4 regions of the Rhizobium leguminosarum genome follow, and region 2 is predicted to be linked to each of the others. Evidence: predicted binding sites of a transcription regulator. Region 2 holds the regulator's gene; each other region holds the start of a gene.

Region 1 (4,244 bases), 1.9 Mb from region 2:
GTGATGTCGGATGCCGGCCGAAAGCTTCGCGAGCGCATGTGGACCGTCTATGCCAGATCGATCGAGACCCACATCGGCTGCAAGCTTGCCGAAAACGAGGCGAGGACGATCGCTGGCCTGCTCGACCGCTTCCTCTGATCAGACAATCAGCGGCGCGGCGACGGCCTTCAGCGCCTTCAACGCATCCTTTGGGTTGAGCCGCACCTGCAGCCCGCGCTGCCCGCCATTGATATAGACGAGCGGTTCGGCAAGGGCTGCTTCCTCGATCGCCGTCGGCACGGTCTTCTTCTGGCCGAAAGGACTGATGCCGCCGACATGATAACCGGTCAGCCGCTCGGCATCGGCGGGCTTCATCATATTGGCCGATTTGCCGTGAAAGGCGCTGGCAAGTTTTTTCATGCTGACTTCGCGGTCCGACGGCACGACGACGCAGACCGGTTTGCCGTCCACCTCCGCCATCAGCGTCTTCAGCACCCGATGCGGCGCCTCGCCGAGTGCTTCGGCCGCCTGCAGCCCGACGCGCTCGGCATTGGGGTCGTAGTCATAGGCATGAACGGTGAAAGCGATGCCTGCCTGCGAAAGAAGCTGTGTCGCGCGCGTGGTCTTGGACATCTCTTTCCCTCGTGAGTTCACCCGGCCGCCTGTCAGCCTTCGAACATACCCGCGTAAATCTCCGGCTTGAAGCCGACCAGCAGCTTGCCCTTCGCCTCCAGCACCGGCCGCTTGATCATCGACGGCTGGTCGAGCATCAGCTGGATTGCCTTCTCCCGGGTCAGGTTCTCGCGCTCGGCATCGGGCAGTTTGCGGAAGGTGGTGCCGGCGCGGTTGAGGACGGTATCGAGGCCGGCTTCGTCGATCCAGGCTTCGAGATGGGCGCGGTCGATACCGAGCGCCTTGTAGTCGTGAAACTCATAGGCGACGCGGTGTTCTTCCAGCCAGCTGCGGGCCTTCTTCATCGTGTCGCAATTCTTGATGCCGTAGATGGTGACGGCCATGCCCGATCGATCTCCCTGTGATGACAGCGAGATAACATGCACGAAGGCCGGCGCAAACGCCGTGCGACCTTTTATCCCCGAGCGCGTCGACGCGCACTGTGACGGCTGCGAATTGATTGACATTTCAGACAGCAATCGCCGCCGGCAAAGCCGTCCCGGCTCAGTTCTCCAACGTGCCAGCCTTGCGCGAAGCCTTGCTGGGTTCGTCGCAGGCGATCTTCATCAGGTCGCCGCGCCGCCGCACCAGCCGGTCGGAAGTTCGGGTGAGGATCAGCCCGTCCTGCGGCGCGGTAAGCTCGATGCTGCCGCCAGGCTGCCCGGGCCGGGTGACTATCGTCGCCAGAAGATCGCCTTCCGCAACCCTCTCGCCGATATCGCGATAGAAGAGTACGGCTCCGCCTTCTGGCGCGCGGATGATCTCGACATTGTCGAGCGGCACGGCCGGACCGGAAAATACCGTTGCCGCCGGTTTTTCGTCGCCAACGATCCCGCGTGCCGCGAGGAAGCGCCAGAGCCCGTCCGCATCCGATTTCGCCAGCACCGGATCGACGTCGCGTTTGCCGCGCAGCTCGACGGTGACGGAGAGTTTGCCGGGCAGCCGGGGCCGGCGTTCGCCGGGAACTTCATATTTCCATGCAAAACCGACGGCCTCCTCGAAGGCTGAGCTCTCGCCGTCGGAAAGCAGCACGGCCTCCATGTCGAGTGCAGCGGCAAGATCGGCCGCCTCCGGCCAGAAGGCCTCGTCGATATAGGCATATTGCAGGGATTCATCGTCGCAATGCAGGTCGAGCACCAGATCGGCCCCGAGCGCCATGTGCAGCAGCTGCCGCTTCAACCTGTCGGTAGCCGGATAATCATCGAGGCCTTCGATCAGCGTGGCGCGATCCACAATGGAGATCAGCGGAAAATCCCGGTTGAAATTGGTGCGTGAGCCCAGGTCGAAACGGCCCTGCAGCTCGCCGAAATGCGATTGCGCCGCACCGATCGGATTGGCCTGCGGCACGATGGTGATGTCGCCGGCGATCCCGCCTTGGTTTTCCGCCTGCCGCAGCCGCTCGCAGAGGAAATGCAGCAGCACCGTTCCCGGCAGCTCGCCGGCATGCAGTGCCGCCTGGATATAGATCTTCGGCGCCTTCGGATCGTGACCTTTAAAACGCAGCACCGGCAGCCGCCACTCCGTTCCCGGCGTATCTCCAGGGATGATGATCTCTGAAACGTCCATGCTGTCTTCGTTCCCGTTTGCAACCAGCGCTCGGTTAGGCATTCCGAGCTATATGAGCGGAAATAGGGCAAGCGCAAGCGTGGTCCGGAGACATCATTGCCTCAGCCGAGCAGCGGCCAACGATCGATGATCCGATGTTCGGCTTTTCCGAGAACACTGTGGATGAGCAGGAATTCGGACGCCGTCCATGAAACGGGTGTGTCGAGCCTCGTCGGCGGCACGGTCTTGCGGTCGTAGAGCAGCGTCATATGCGGTGTGAAATCGCGGTTGATATTGTGCCGCAAGCCGGCATTGTGCATGTCGACGCCCAGTTGGACATGCACTCGGGTGAGCGGCTTCCGTTCGCCCTCGCCGCAAAGCACAAGCGCTCGCGCCTGCGGGAATCGCATGATCCGGTCAAAGGTGATTGCGATCGGCGCACTCTCGACCATGGCGCCGGCCTGTCGTGCCGCGAAGACCACATCCTCCGGCAGCTTCGGATAGTCTCCGACCCAGATGATCGACACATGCAATGTCGTCAGGCGCGGCCTGCCGGAAAGGGAGAAGGCTCGACGATAGTCATCGGCGATTGCGGCCGCCTGCTGCTCGATGGCATCAGGAGGACAAAGCGCAAAGAAAAGTCGATCTCCGCTGGCGTAGCTTTCGTTCCGCCGTCCGCGCCCATTTTTGTCGTCTCCGAAGTCGAGGGGCATTTGGTTCATGGAATTTCAGGTCGTCATGACCCACCTCGTCGTTGTCAAAACGCGACGAAGAATACTCTGAAAGGAAACGGTATCAAGAACAGAAGAAGAACATAATTTCTCGATATGCTCGACGTCACACTCATCCGAACCGTCGCCCAGGATCGGTTGAAAGTGGAGTTCGACCGACATTGCAGGGGGTGCACCGCAATATTTCCTGGAAGCGCGGCGCGCGCAAGAAACGGGTTGAAACGGCGGCCGTCCCATACGATTTTGAAATCATCGAAAACGCGGAGGCTGTGTCATGGCTGAGACCATACACCACTATCTCATCTTCGAAACCGCGGGTGGTTTCTGCGGCATCGCCTAGCGACGCAGGCATCACCCGTTTCCAACTGCCGACCAAATCAGCGGAAGCGACCGAACGGCTGCTGCTGCGCCGCCTGCCGGATGCCGAAGCCGGCGCGCCGACGCCTGCTGTGCTGGAGACGGTCGCCGCCGTGAAACGCTACTTCCAGGGCGAAGAGACGGATTTTTCCGGCGTCGAACTCGACCTTGCCGGCCAGGATGCCTTCTTCCGGGATATTTATGCGGCGGCAAGGCGTGTCGGCTGGGGCCGCACCACCACTTACGGCGCGCTGGCCAAGGAGCTCGGCGTCGGGCCGGAAGCCGCCCGCGACGTCGGCCAGGCGATGGCGAAGAACCCGGTTGCTCTGATCATTCCCTGCCATCGGGTGCTTGCGGCCGGCGGCAAGATCGGCGGCTTTTCCGCGCCCGGCGGTTCGTCATCGAAGGCCCGCATGCTGGAGCTCGAAGGCGTCAACCTCGCACCGCCGCTGCCTGCCCAGCAGTCGCTGGGTTTTTAGGCGGCGGAGGCCTTTCGTTTTCCGCAATTCCGGACGCAAAACCGCTCTGCGCTTTTGCAGGAACTGCAGCGGTGTCAGCCACTCAATGCGGGCTGGCAGTCGGCCGGATGATGATCTCGCTGACATCGACGTCATCAGGCTGGCTGATGGCGTAGAGGATGGAATTGGCGACGGCCTCGGGGCTGATCGTGATCGCCCTGAAAGCCTTCATAGCGTCCCGCGCCGTCGGATCGGTGATCGTGTCGGCCAGTTCCGATGTCGTCGTGCCGGGAGAGATGACGGTCACGCGGATACGATCGGTCTCCTGCCGCAATCCGTCCGAGATCGCACGCACCGCAAATTTCGTCGCGCAATAGACGGCGGCCGTCGGAGAGACGCTGTGGCCGCCGATCGAAGACAGGTTGATGATCTGCCCCGATCCCTGCGCCTTCATGATCGGAAGCGCTGCCGCGATGCCGTAGAGAACGCCCTTGATGTTGAC
Region 2 (4,244 bases):
TGGCGCCATAAAAGCGCCATAGGGGTTAAGCGTCCTCACCGATAGCTATATGATCGCGAGGCTAATGCCAAGTTACCGTGACGGCATTTTGTGCATTGCGGTATCATCTTTTAGGCACTGCAGCGATGAGCCGCATGCATATCGGAAGCCGATGATTCGACTGGTCTTTTGACGCTCGCGATTTTCCCTCATATTTCAATCGATTATGCTTGCCGGATTTGATTGGAGGTTGCATTCTGGCCGCCTTCGCAGCCGGGCTTGGGCGGTTCATGCAGGAGTTGACGACAGTCGAATTGCGGCCGGAAGCAGGCGAAGGCGCTGCCGACACTTCCAATTTTTCACCACCTGTCGTGGTAACGCGACCGACACGGACGCAGTCGGCGACACCATTGCGCCACCGGCTGCCGGCCGCAGCTTCGCAATTGCTGCGTGCCGGCATGCGCATGCTGGGCGAGGAGGCGGACCACGGCCGCCTGCTGCTGTTCTCGCCGGTCTTCCTCGGCGCCGGGTCCGCCGTCTGGTTTCTCGCGGCATCGGATTTTCCTCTCGTTGCATCGCTGCTCTGCCTGTTGGCGCTGACCGTGGCGGTTCTCATCGCCAGCCGCAGCCGGGCGGCGGTGCGGGCAACGCTGCTGGCGCTTGCGCTCATGGCCTGCGGCATGGTGACGGCGCAGTTCGAGAGCCGGCGGGCTTCGACCATGATCCTCGATTCCGCCGTGACGACGACGGTGACCGGCCGCGTCGAGCGGCGCGAAGGCGACGGTCGCGGGCGGTGGCGCTACATTCTTGCCGTCACCGGCACCGAGACGCCAGAGGTGAAGCGGCCGCCGGAACGTATCACCGTGATCGCCCGCGGCGCCGACGCGGCCTTCGAGATCGGCGATATCATAACCGGCAGGGCGCGGCTGACGCCGCCCGCAGGCCCAGCGCTTCCCGAGCTCAACGACTTCTCCTTCAGTGCCTATTTCGACGGCATCGGCGCGAATGGCTTCTTCTACGGTAAACCGACGAAAGTCGATGCGCAGGCAGGTCCCCAGGCTGCAAGATCGACAGCGGAAGCGCTGCTCGAAGGGCTCTACCGGCTGCGCAGCGGGATTGGCGACCGCATAAGGTCGATCCTGCCCGGCGACACCGGTGCTTTTGCCGCTGCTCTGGTGACGGATGAGCGGCGCGCCATTTCGGATGCGACGACGGAGGCGCTGCGCCAATCCGGTCTGGCTCATATCATCGCCATCTCCGGTCTCAACATGGCGCTGTCGGCCGGCATCTTCTTCGTCGGCTTCCGGATGCTGCTCAGCCTCTTTCCCGGCATCGCTGAGGCCTACCCGACGAAGAAGATCGCTGCCGCCGGCGCGCTCATCGCCGTCACCGCCTATTTCCTGATCTCCGGCTTTGCGGTCTCTGCCGAACGCGCCTTCATCATGATGGCCATCATGTTGATTGCGGTCTTCTTCGACCGGCCGTCGATCAGCCTGCGCAATGTCGCGCTCTCCGCTCTCGTCATCATTGCCATTTCGCCGTCCGAGGTCTTGGGACCGAGCTTCCAAATGTCCTTTGCCGCGACATTGGCGCTGGTCTCGGGCTATCAGCTGTGGAAGGACCGGCGCGTCCGCGAAAACGCCTTTCTGAAGCTGCCGATCATCCGGCCGGTCGTTACAGTTGCCGGTTTCTTCGGCGGCGTCTTCCTGACCTCGCTGATCGGCGGTTTTTCAACCGCGCTGTTTTCGATCGAGCATTTTCATCGCCTGACCGCCTACGGCCTGCCGGCAAACCTCGCGACGATGCCGATCATCTCCTTCATCATCATGCCGGCAGGTCTGCTGGCGATGCTGCTCATGCCTTTCGGTCTGGATGTTTGGGCCTGGAAGGTCGTCGGATTCGGCCTTGATTTGGTGATCGCGGTCGCAAAGACGGTGTCCGGCTGGGGTGGCAATATCGACGTCGGCCGCTTGCCCGCCTGGTATTTCGCCGTCGCCGTGGCAGGCTTTCTGCTGCTGACGCTGCTCCGCACCCGGTTGCGCCATGTCGGCACATCGATCATCGCGGTCGCAACACTCATCCTGCTGCTTCTGCCGGTTCCCCGGCCGCCGGATCTGGTGATTTCGGAGGATGGCAGTCTCGTCGCGGTCGTCGAGGCGGCGGCAATGGCGTCCAACCGTGAAAGACCGTCGGACTTCATCTTCGACCAGTGGCAGAGAGCGCTGGTCCTGCCGAGGCATGATCCGCCGAAGATGCTGGATGGTCCTGCTATCCCGCCTGAGGGAGAAGACCGCCGCGTCAGGCTTTCCCGCGATCAGCAGAACGAAGCAAGGACCGCGATGCGGACGGCCGCAGCGGGCGGTGACGCAAACCGCTTTTCCTGCGTCAAGAAGGCCTGGTGCATATCAAGGCTCGGCAATGGTCAGGTGGTAACCGTCATCGACAACGCTGCCTATCTCGGCCCGGCATGCGACGCTGCCGATATCGTCGTGACGTCGGTCCGCCTTCGCTTCAACAATTGCCGCTCAGGTGCGACGCTCTTCACCGGTGAGACGCTGCGCAGGACCGGTTCCATCGAGTTGCGCTTCACGGACACCGGCCTGGAGGTCGCAACCGCATTCGATGCATTGTCGCGGCCATGGATGCGCCATCGTGCCTATGACTGGCGCAGCAACAGTTTTACCGAATCCGGCCTGGCCAATGTCAGTGATAGCGGCGAATGAGACCGACGAGTTTACCCTGAACCTTGACACGGTCCGGCCCGAAAATCCGGGTCTCGTAAGCCGGGTTGGCCGCTTCCAGCGCGATCGAGGCGCCCTTGCGGCGGAAGCGCTTGAGTGTCGCTTCTTCGTCGTCGACGAGAGCAACGACGATGTCGCCCGGACTTGCGGTACTGCCGTTGCGGATGATCACGGTGTCGCCGTCGAAGATGCCGGCGTCGATCATCGAATCGCCCTTGACCTCGAGCGCATAATGTTCACCGGAGCCGAGCATGTCGGCCGGAACGACGATGTCGTGGGTATTGTTCTGGATCGCCGAGATCGGCACACCGGCAGCGATTCGGCCCATGACCGGCACGGAGACCGAGTTGCCGTTGTCGGCGACGGGTTTTGCGGGAGCAGGAGTGGCGACCGGCTGCGGCTTGCCGAGGCTGCCCTCGATGACGCTCGGCGAAAAGCCGCGCCGGGGCTGAATGCTCGGGCTGTAGGCCTCCGGAAGCTTGATGACCTCGAGCGCGCGGGCGCGATTCGGTAGGCGGCGAATGAAGCCTCGCTCCTCAAGCGCTGTAATCAAGCGATGAATCCCGGACTTGGAGGCGAGGTCCAGGGCATCCTTCATTTCGTCGAAAGATGGCGGAACGCCGGATTCCTTCATGCGCTCATGAATGAAAAGGAGAAGCTCCTGTTGTTTGCGCGTGAGCATCGACGTTGTGACCTCGTGATTGAAACAAATCCAGAACAGACACTATATGTTCCATATGTGTTCCGCAAGTAGCTAAATTTCCGTAAAACTTGGTGCCAACTCGTTGAGATTTTTATTTTCATTCGCCGGATTGGGACACAAGTCTTGTATTGAGGGTGGCGCTGCACATCTCTTGATCTTTCCAGGAGGGAGATCATGAACGCGCATTCCGCCAAACCGCACCCGCTGGATCATGTCGTGCTGCCGGTCGTCAACATCGATCTGGCGCGCGAGAGGCTCGGCAAGCTCGGCTTCACCGTTGCCGCCGATGCGCGCCATCCCTTCGGAACGGAGAATGCCTGCGTCTTTTTTGCCGACAAGACCTATCTGGAGCCGCTCGGGATTGCGAGCGTCAAGGAGAGCGAGGCGTCGGCGCGCCAAGGCAATGTCTTCACGGCCCGCAACCAGGCCTTCCGTTTCCGCTGCGGCGCGGAGGGGCTTTCGGGGCTGGCTTTCGGCAGCAAGGATGCCGGCATCGATCATCAGGATTTCGTCGGCAACGGATCGAGCGCCGGCGAGATGCTGCAGTTCACCCGGCCGATGACGATGCCGGACGGTTCTGAGACGATTGCCGGCTTCAAGCTGGCTTTTGCCGGCGACCTGCGCGCGCCTGATCTCCTGCTTTTCACCGTCGAGCGCGTCAATCCGCTGCCGGCCGACCGCGCCGCGCTGGAGGCGCATGTCAATGGCGTCACCGGCATAGTCGAGATCGCGCTTTGCACGCCGGAGCCGGCCGCCTTCGCTGCCTTCGTCAGCCTTGCGGTGGCGCAATCGGCAGTCGAGAAAACCGGTTTCGGCGTCGA
Region 3 (4,244 bases), 360 kb from region 2:
ATTGCGGCGGCCAGGATTTCTGGTGGACATGCGCGCATTGGCAACTGCCGGCGTCACGCCGGTCCGGTTTTGGCTGGCGACATGGGATGTCAGGTCGGCCTGAGGCGGGCGAAGAGGGCGAGATTGTATGCGACCACCGAGGACCAGACATAAGCCTTGAAGTGGTCGAGCCCACGCCAGGTGCAGCGCCCCAAGCCGTAGGCGCGTTTGAGGCAGGAGATGCCGGCCTCGATGCCGGCGCGGAAGTTGCGCAGCTTGCGATAGACCCAGCGGCTCTTGACCATGTCTTCGATCCTGAGGCCGCACTTCTTGTGGAAGGCCATGTCGCAGATGCCCCAGGCTTTGGCTCGGCTCAAATTATCGCGGCTGGCATAGCCGCCGTCGGCCGCCGCCTGACGCGGCGCCTCGCCCCAGATGCCGATGTGGCGTTCCAGCATCGGCAGCAAGCGCTCGCTGTCGGCCGGGTTGCCGGTTTCGACGACGAGGTCGAGGATCAGCCCGCTTGTGCCGGTGGTCAAATTGATCTTATGGCCATACTCGACGTCGCGGCTGCCTTTGACGATGATGTCGGCATGCGGCTCGAACAAACTGACCAGCTTGTCGCCAGCCGGCACCGCCTCGCCGGCCAGGACCCGCCGCTCGGTCTGGGCGATGATCCGTTCGATCAGCGGCTTATAGTGGCGGAGTTGGGCCTGCCAGAGTTCGACCGCCGGGCCCGCCGCCAAGGGCAGTTGCGCCGCCGCCTGTTCGAGATAGCTCAAGGTGGTGCGCGTGATCCTGAGCAGCGCGCGATAGTGCTGAACTCGTTTCGGACGACCGCGGGTAAATTGGATCGCCCGGGATCGCTTCTTCGCCGCGCGGCAGTGATCGTGCCATGAGATGGCGCTGCCCAAGGAAGCCGCCTGCTGCAACAGCCGCACCATCACCCGCACGCAGTCCCACAAAAGACTACTGTCGCTCGGTTCGTGCATCAGCGCCGAAGTGACGGTGCTGTCGATGCGCACGACCTTGCCGCGTTCCACCTTGTCCTGCCGGGCGCTCGTCAACAGCACGCGATTGATCGCTTCAAAGGTCCCGGCCCGGATCGCGCTGATCGTCTTGTGCAAGACCGACTTCTTCGGGTTCCACCCCCACGGCAGCCGGGCAAAGGCCCGGAACGAGGCGGAATCTTCCAGATGAAAGGCCAACTCCTCATAACTCAACTGACGGTGTTGTTTGAGCAGGGCGCAACGCAGCACGGCCTCCGCCGGCAGGCCCTCGCGGCCGGTCTCCTTGACGCCGTGGCGGCGCAGGTCCTGCGCTACCAGCCCGAGCAGATCACGATGCTCATCCAGCCATTGCGACATGGCTTTCAGCTCGCGGCCGATCTCGTGTTCGGCGAAAAGATCGAATATATTGGCTTGGACGGTGCGTTCTTGGCGCATTGTCGGCTCCGGCGGTTGCGGGTTTGTCTTTAGAATCAATGGCTTGATCTAAAGTATACCTGAAACCGCCGGGCTTTGCCCGTCGCAATATCGCTATTCCTCCAATAATTTCAGTGGTTTACCGTTTGTGGACGGGCACTAACCTACCGGGGTCGAGCCACTCGTCTCGCCCCAGGCAGAGGTGGAGGCAGCCGGATGAGGGCTAATCTCGCCGACCTCCTGGCGGGATATTATGCACTTTTAACAGAACAGCCGTGGGCCATAATCAGGGGATGACCAGCCCGCCGCGATAATCGAGCATATAGGCCTTCTGGCCATCGACCATGATGCATTCGTGGCCGATGAACCGCTCGCAGCCGCCTTCGCTGCTGTCGATATAGCGGCCGAACGGATGGTCGAATTCCATCCCGCCAAGAAACCGGCCCTCGCGATACATCGCCGAAAGTGCGGCCTTGATCACTGCTCCGGCTGCTGTGCCGTCGATGAGCTCAGGCGCAATGACGCAGCCGAAATAATTCATCGCCCAGACGGGCTCGTCGGCAAGCCACACCACTTCCTGTCCGGCGAAATCGGTCCCGCCGAAATAGCTGTCGAGATAGCGCCAGTCGCCGCGTTCGTAACCGATATCGTGGGCACCCGGCCGACAGGACGCGCGCGCCACGCCGCCGCCGACATAGGTCGCAGCCTTCGCCTCCACGACGAATTCGTTCAGCATCGCAATATCGAGCATGTCATTCTCCTCTCGGCCCGATGCTGGCAAATATGCCGCGGTATGTAAAGAACAAAAAGGGAACATAGGTGAGAAATAAAGAGTCGCCCTGAGGAGGTCTGCCGCCTGAGCACCATGACCGATCTGCGGCGGATCGGGAAAGGGCAAGGCTGCTGCCGATCACATCGGGCGCCGGCCCTTAGCCGATTCGTCGCCTATTTCCTGGGATTTTCGAACACAAGAAAGAAGGAAAAGATTCCTGTTGACAACAGAACATACATGGAACAAATTGAAAACATAACGAGTAAAGGAGAGCCCGATGACTGACATGATCCGTGATATCGCAGCATTCACCTCCATCGCAATGTTCGTTGCCAGCTTCTCGCTCATCGTCATGGCGCTCTAAACTTTTCAGGGGACCGCATGGTAATCATGCGGTCCGGACGCGGGACTTCTTCTGGACATCATCGCCCTCTATGCCGACAATGCGTCCGATTCATTCGGGTGATTGGGAAGGCATGTTATGGCGGATACGGCAAAGGGTTCAACGGGTGAGGCGACCGGCGGTACGCCGGGTTTCATCCACCTGAGGGTCCATTCCGCCTATTCGCTTCTCGAGGGCGCCCTGCCGCTGAAGAAGATCCTCTACAAGGCGACCGGCGACAGCCAGCCGGCGATTGCGATTACCGACACCAACAATCTGTTTGTCGCCCTCGAATTCTCCCAGAAGGCGATGGAGGACGGCCTGCAGCCGATCATCGGCTGTCAGGTCTCGATCGATATGGGAGACGGGTTGGAAACGGAAAAGCGCGGCGGCCAGCAGGCCCTGGTCAAGCTGCCGGCGATCGTTCTTCTTGCCGCGACGGATGCCGGTTACGAACGGCTGGTCGATCTTGTCAGCCGGGCCTATCTCGGCGGCGAGAGCAACCAGGCCGTTCATATCAGCGCCTCCTGGCTTGAGGAGGCAGGCACGGAAGGGCTGATCGCATTGAGCGGCGCCTTGACCGGGCCGGTCGACGTGGCGATCAAGGAAGGCCATCCCGCTCAGGCGGAAGCCCGGCTGCTCACGCTCAAGCGCCTCTTCGGCGATAGGCTCTATGTCGAGCTGCAGCGGCACGGCACCTACGACAAGCGGCACGAGCAGAAGATTATCGGGCTCGCCTATGCCCACGACCTGCCGCTGGTTGCGACCAACGAGGCCTTCTTTCCGACCCGCGACGATTACGACGCCCATGATGCGCTGATGGCGGTCGCGCACAACGCCATCGTCTCCGACGACAGCCGCTTTCGCCTGACGCCGGATCACTATCTGAAGAGCCGGGCCGAGATGGTCAAGCTTTTCGCCGACCTGCCGGAAGCACTGGAAAATACGATCGAGATTGCCACGCGCTGCTCCTTCGTGCTGAAGACGCGAAAGCCGATCCTGCCACGCTTCACCGGGGCGACCGACGATGCCGAGGAGGCCGAACGCGCCGAGGCGAGCGAGCTGCGCCGCCAGGCGGTCGAAGGACTGGATATGCGGCTTGCAACGCTCGGCATGTCGCCGGGTTACGAGGAAAAGGATTATCGCGAACGGCTGGATTTCGAGCTCAGCGTCATCGAGCGCATGCGTTTTCCCGGTTACTTCCTGATCGTTGCCGACTTCATCAAATGGGCCAAGCAGCATGACATTCCGGTCGGTCCCGGCCGCGGTTCGGGCGCCGGCTCGCTGGTCGCCTATGCATTGACGATCACCGACGTCGATCCCTTGCGTTTTTCGCTGCTCTTCGAGCGCTTCCTCAATCCGGAACGCGTCTCGATGCCGGACTTCGACATCGATTTCTGCCAGGACCGCCGCGAAGAGGTGATCCGCTATGTCCAGGCCAAGTATGGCCGCGAGCAGGTGGCGCAGATCATCACTTTCGGTTCGCTGCAAGCGCGCGCCGCCCTTCGCGACGTCGGCCGCGTGCTGGAAATGCCCTATGGCCAGGTCGACAAGATCTGCAAACTCGTGCCGAACAATCCCGCCAATCCGACGCCGCTGTCCAAGGCGATCGAGGAGGAGCCGAAGCTGCAGGAGGAGGCGGCAAAGGAACCTGTTGTCGCGCGGCTGCTTGATATCGCCCAGAAGA
Region 4 (4,244 bases), on a different replicon from region 2:
TGCCGGCACGCAGCGACTGCAATGTGTTGTCGACGCGATAGATGATCAGATCGGCGCGGCGAACGCCCTGCCCGCGCGTCTCCAATGCGGCGCAGAGTTCGACCACGAGCTTGCCGATATATTTGGCGATGGTTTCGGCGGCCCCGATCGGCTCAGAAAAGGATCTGATCACTTCGATCAGGTCCGCTGTGCGAATGGGGTCGATCGGTTCGGCAAGTCGCCCGAACATTTGATCGAGCCGACGGCCGACCTCCGGCCCGAAGCGCAGTGTCAGAGGCGCCCGCGGCGTTGCGGAAAGCTCGCCGACGGTGCGAAACCCAAGTACCCCCAGACCGCTGACGATGTCGGAAGGCAGACGAAGGCTGGAAATCGGCAGGTTGACGACGGCCTTGGCCGTTTCTCCAACCGGCGCGATGATCACCTGCCGCCGCGTGGCGCGGGCAATGGCGTGGGCGCCGCCCCAGGTGTCGGCGATGGCGCCTCGGGCCTGAAGACCGTGGCCTCTTAAAGCGTTGACGAGGCCGGTCAGCATCGGCAACTCGCCGCCGCGCAGATGGTCCGCCCCCTCGGTGTCCATGACGATGCCGTCGGGCCTGTCGATCGCCACCACCGGCGTATATTGGCGCAGCATCCACAGCGCCAGGCGCTCAACCGCCGCGGCATCACCGATGGGGTCGGCATCGACGAGATGCTGGCCGGATATCATCGCCTGGGCTTTCGCGGCAGGCATGCCGACCCGAACGCCGGACTTGAAGGCCGCAGCGTCGACCGCGGCGACGGTGCGTTTCGATCCACTGCGCGCAACGACCACGACAGGTGTTTCAGGCAAAATTCCAGGATCGGCGCGTCTGATCCTGTCCGTCGCGAGCGTGGGGAGAAAGACTGATACGACCCGTGGCATCGCAGGCACCTATTTCAAATTCCGCGGCTTCTCCCGCTCTTGCTCTGATCAATTCCGCCAGCCACCGCGCCCGCCCGATGCCCGGCACGGGAAGCGGCTCGGAAGGCAGGACGCTGATGCGCCAGCGTGTCGTCGCGGCCGTCGGCTGCCCGAAATCAGCTGCCTCCGTCGGACGCCGCCATCGTCGCAGCGCAATGCCGATCGTTCCGGAAGCCTCGGCCGCCAGCTGCAGGCGCCGCGAGGCGGTCATCGGCAGGCGCACAAGCTCGGCAACGACGGCGCCAAGCCCGCCAAAACGCAGGCCCTCTTCGAAATTGGTGAGCACATCCTCTTCCCGGTCGGCCTCGACATAGATCACCCGATCATGATGGAGGCCCGCCTGCGCCAATGCTGGTGCAAACAGATCCGGCCGTGTCAGGCACCAGAGGACCTCGCCTTTCGTGCGCGCGACAATCCCGGCGACGAACAGAGCGGCCGCCGCGCCATGCACCGCGTCGGCGCCACCACCAGCCACTTCGTGCAAGGCGCCGCGGGCCAGCCCACCACCGGGTAGCTTGGCGTCGATCTCGGCAATTCCGAACGACAACACCTCGCCCTTGCGCGCAGCTCCGCCTTCAAGCCGCCGGATGCGGTCCTGAAGTTCGGAAATGACGGGGTTGGCGGCTGTGATTGGCATCGGTTTCCAACATCAAGAGTGCATTTGCATAGCCACAAAAAGCTGATATGTTCTGTTTTTGTTCTTTAAACAGCAATGAGTCAACGGGCAAGAATCGGGTGGACAGCAGTGAGCATCACGAGACAGCTGTTGCTCAATCGATTCATCAAGCAGATTCAACTCGATGCTGAATGTCTTGAAAAATTTCGTGGATGAGAAAATAGAGATATGCCCGGCCTGCTGACGCTCAGAGATTTCAAGGGACCGGGTGATTACCGTCCAATGCAAGCCGTGCGGGCAACAGGGCGAGCTTGATCGCAAGGCGCTGGTGAAACAGTTTGGCGCCAGCATGCGTTTTGTGGATCTGCGCCGTCGCATGGCGATGGGTTGCGACAAGATGCATTGTCCGGACGGGCAGGATAGATGCGGGACGGGATTTCCCTGTTTACTGGAGGCGGCCTTGGTTTTTGAGCCGCAAAAGCCCACGTGATCGCTGGAGCTTTCAAAGCTTGATTGCGTTCCGAAAGGATCGGAAATTTCGCCTTGAGCCGCATTGGATAGGAGGACGGCAATGTGTAATCTCTATAATGTGACGACCACGCGCGACGCGGTTCTGCAGTTTACAAAGGCGTTCCGAGATCGAGCCGGTTGGAATGAAGCCTCTTTCGATGTTTATCCAGGCTATCAGGCGCCGATCGTCCGCATTGCCGAGGACGGCCAGCGCGAGATTGCCCGGGCGACCTGGGGAATGCCGTCGCCGCCGGCTTATGTAAAAAATTACGATCCCGGCGTCACCAATATCCGCAATGTAAACTCCCCACATTGGCGCCGGTGGCTCGGGCCTACCAGCCGCTGCGTCGTGCCGTTCACGTCTTTTGCCGAACCTGATCCTGCCAGCAAAGTCGAGGGCGGACGCGTGCCGAACGCTTGGTTCGCCGGCAATGAAGATCGGCCGCTGATGTTTTTCGCGGGCTTCTGGACGCCCTGGAAAGGCGTGCGGAAGGTCAGGGATGGCGAACAGGAATACGAACTGTTCGGTTTTTTGACGACCTCACCCAACGAAATCGTCTCGCCGGTTCATCAAAAGGCCATGCCCTCCATTCTGACCACGCCTGAAGAAGTCGAGACCTGGCTGACAGCACCTTGGGATGAAGCCCGCCATCTACAGCGTCCGCTCCCGGGCAACATGCTTGTGATCGTGCCGCCGCAGGCCAAACTAAAGCCGGACGAGGAAGGTCTGTTGCTTTGATCACCAACACCATGCACGACCAGAGCAGTCAGATGCCCGTTCACGACATGCCGGCTTACCGTCTGGGAACTGACGGAATGGGTGTCGTGCAACCCGTGCGCAAAATCATCCATGTCGACATGGATGCCTTTTATGCCTCGGTCGAGCAACGTGACAATCCGGAGCTGCGTGGCCTGCCACTGGCCGTCGGCGGGTCGGCGGCACGCGGTGTCGTAGCGGCCGCAAGTTACGAGGCCCGTGTCTTCGGCGTGCATTCGGCCATGCCGTCGGTCACCGCCAAGCGCAAATGTCCGGACTTGATCTTTGTGCCGCCGCGCTTCGACGTCTACAAGGCGGTATCGCAGCAGATCCGCGAGATCTTCGCCGAATATACGCCGCTGATCGAGCCGCTGTCGCTGGACGAAGCCTATCTCGATGTCACCGAGAACCTGAAGGGCATGGAGATCGCCACGGAGATTGCGCTGGAGATCCGAGCGAAGATCAAGGCGGTCACAGGCCTCAATGCCTCGGCAGGCATTTCTTACAACAAGTTTCTCGCCAAGATGGCGAGCGATCTGAACAAGCCGAATGGACAGGCTGTCATCACGCCGAAGAACGGCCCGGGTTTTGTCGAAGCCCTCCCCGTCAAGAAATTCCATGGGATTGGGCCGGCCACGGCCGAGCGGATGAAACGGCATGGAATCGAGACGGGGCTTGATCTCAAGTCGAAGTCCCTCGCGTTCCTTCAGCAGAATTTCGGGAAGGCCGGTCCTTATTTCTACGGCATTGCCCGTGGGATCGATGAACGGCAGGTTAGACCTGATCGCATCCGTAAGTCCGTCGGAGCGGAAGACACCTTCGTTGAGGACATCGACGATCTCGATCGGGCTAAAGCCGACCTGCGGCCATTGGCCGAGAAAGTCTGGAGGTATTGCGAGGCGCACGACATCATGGGAAAGACCGTGACGGTCAAAATCAAATATTCGGATTTCAGCCAGGCGACACGCAGCCAGACAGTGTCGGGAGCCGTCTCGGGCATCGACCAGATGCTGGAAATTGCGGAGTACCTACTTGCCTCGGTGTTCCCGTTCAAACGTCCAGTGCGGCTCCTGGGGATCACCCTGTCGTCCCTTAACACGGAAGAAAGCGGGCAAGAACCGCAGCTAGCTCTCGGGCTCTGATCAGCAAGTCCGCAAAACGAAAAAGCCTGCCGCGGGAGGAGGTGCGGCAGGCTTTCCGAAAAGAACCGAACAACGGCTGGGAGGAGGAGTGCCGCTGTTCCGACAGACGCCCCTTGGGAGGAGGATTGGGCCGTCTGAAATCGAAGCTTTGCGGGAGGAGGTGCATCACTTCGATGAAACCAAGATACCCATTCTCTCCGCACATTAAATAGACTTTGCTGCAGTGCAGCTATGCGGGAAATGCACGGCCTAATTCTGATGAGAGCGATCTCCAACTCG

The links. The regulator LexA, encoded in region 2, represses DNA repair genes until DNA is damaged. The targets are predictions, from matches to a motif close to TGTTCNNNNTGTGTTCNG.
Region 1: the regulator LexA is predicted to act here: its motif matches at 2,994-3,011, upstream of BA011_RS21225 (2'-5' RNA ligase family protein).
Region 3: the regulator LexA is predicted to act here: its motif matches at 2,403-2,420, upstream of dnaE (DNA polymerase III subunit alpha).
Region 4: the regulator LexA is predicted to act here: its motif matches at 1,626-1,643, upstream of BA011_RS38580 (ImuA family protein).

The regions. Positions count from the first base shown of each region.
Region 1 is NZ_CP016286.1:4,363,995-4,368,238, forward strand. It holds gene BA011_RS21205 (MarR family winged helix-turn-helix transcriptional regulator) at 1-138, shown strand, start outside; gene ybaK (Cys-tRNA(Pro) deacylase) at 139-612, opposite strand; gene BA011_RS21215 (ArsC family reductase) at 645-995, opposite strand; gene BA011_RS21220 (succinylglutamate desuccinylase/aspartoacylase domain-containing protein) at 1,156-2,217, opposite strand; gene BA011_RS21225 (2'-5' RNA ligase family protein) at 2,319-2,918, opposite strand; partial or broken gene BA011_RS21230 (methylated-DNA--[protein]-cysteine S-methyltransferase) at 3,202-3,763, shown strand; gene BA011_RS21235 (SDR family oxidoreductase) at 3,846-4,244, opposite strand, start outside.
Region 2 is NZ_CP016286.1:1,244,158-1,248,401, forward strand. It holds gene BA011_RS06370 (ComEC/Rec2 family competence protein) at 270-2,702, shown strand; gene lexA (transcriptional repressor LexA) at 2,683-3,402, opposite strand; gene BA011_RS06380 (VOC family protein) at 3,598-4,244, shown strand, end outside.
Region 3 is NZ_CP016286.1:880,526-884,769, forward strand. It holds gene BA011_RS04545 (ISNCY family transposase) at 90-1,424, opposite strand; gene BA011_RS04550 (DUF5680 domain-containing protein) at 1,690-2,154, opposite strand; gene dnaE (DNA polymerase III subunit alpha) at 2,657-4,244, shown strand, end outside.
Region 4 is NZ_CP016292.1:52,111-56,354, forward strand. It holds gene BA011_RS38575 (error-prone DNA polymerase) at 1-811, opposite strand, end outside; gene BA011_RS38580 (ImuA family protein) at 822-1,577, opposite strand; gene BA011_RS43780 (hypothetical protein) at 1,825-2,046, shown strand; gene BA011_RS38585 (SOS response-associated peptidase) at 2,128-2,805, shown strand; gene dinB (DNA polymerase IV) at 2,883-3,965, shown strand.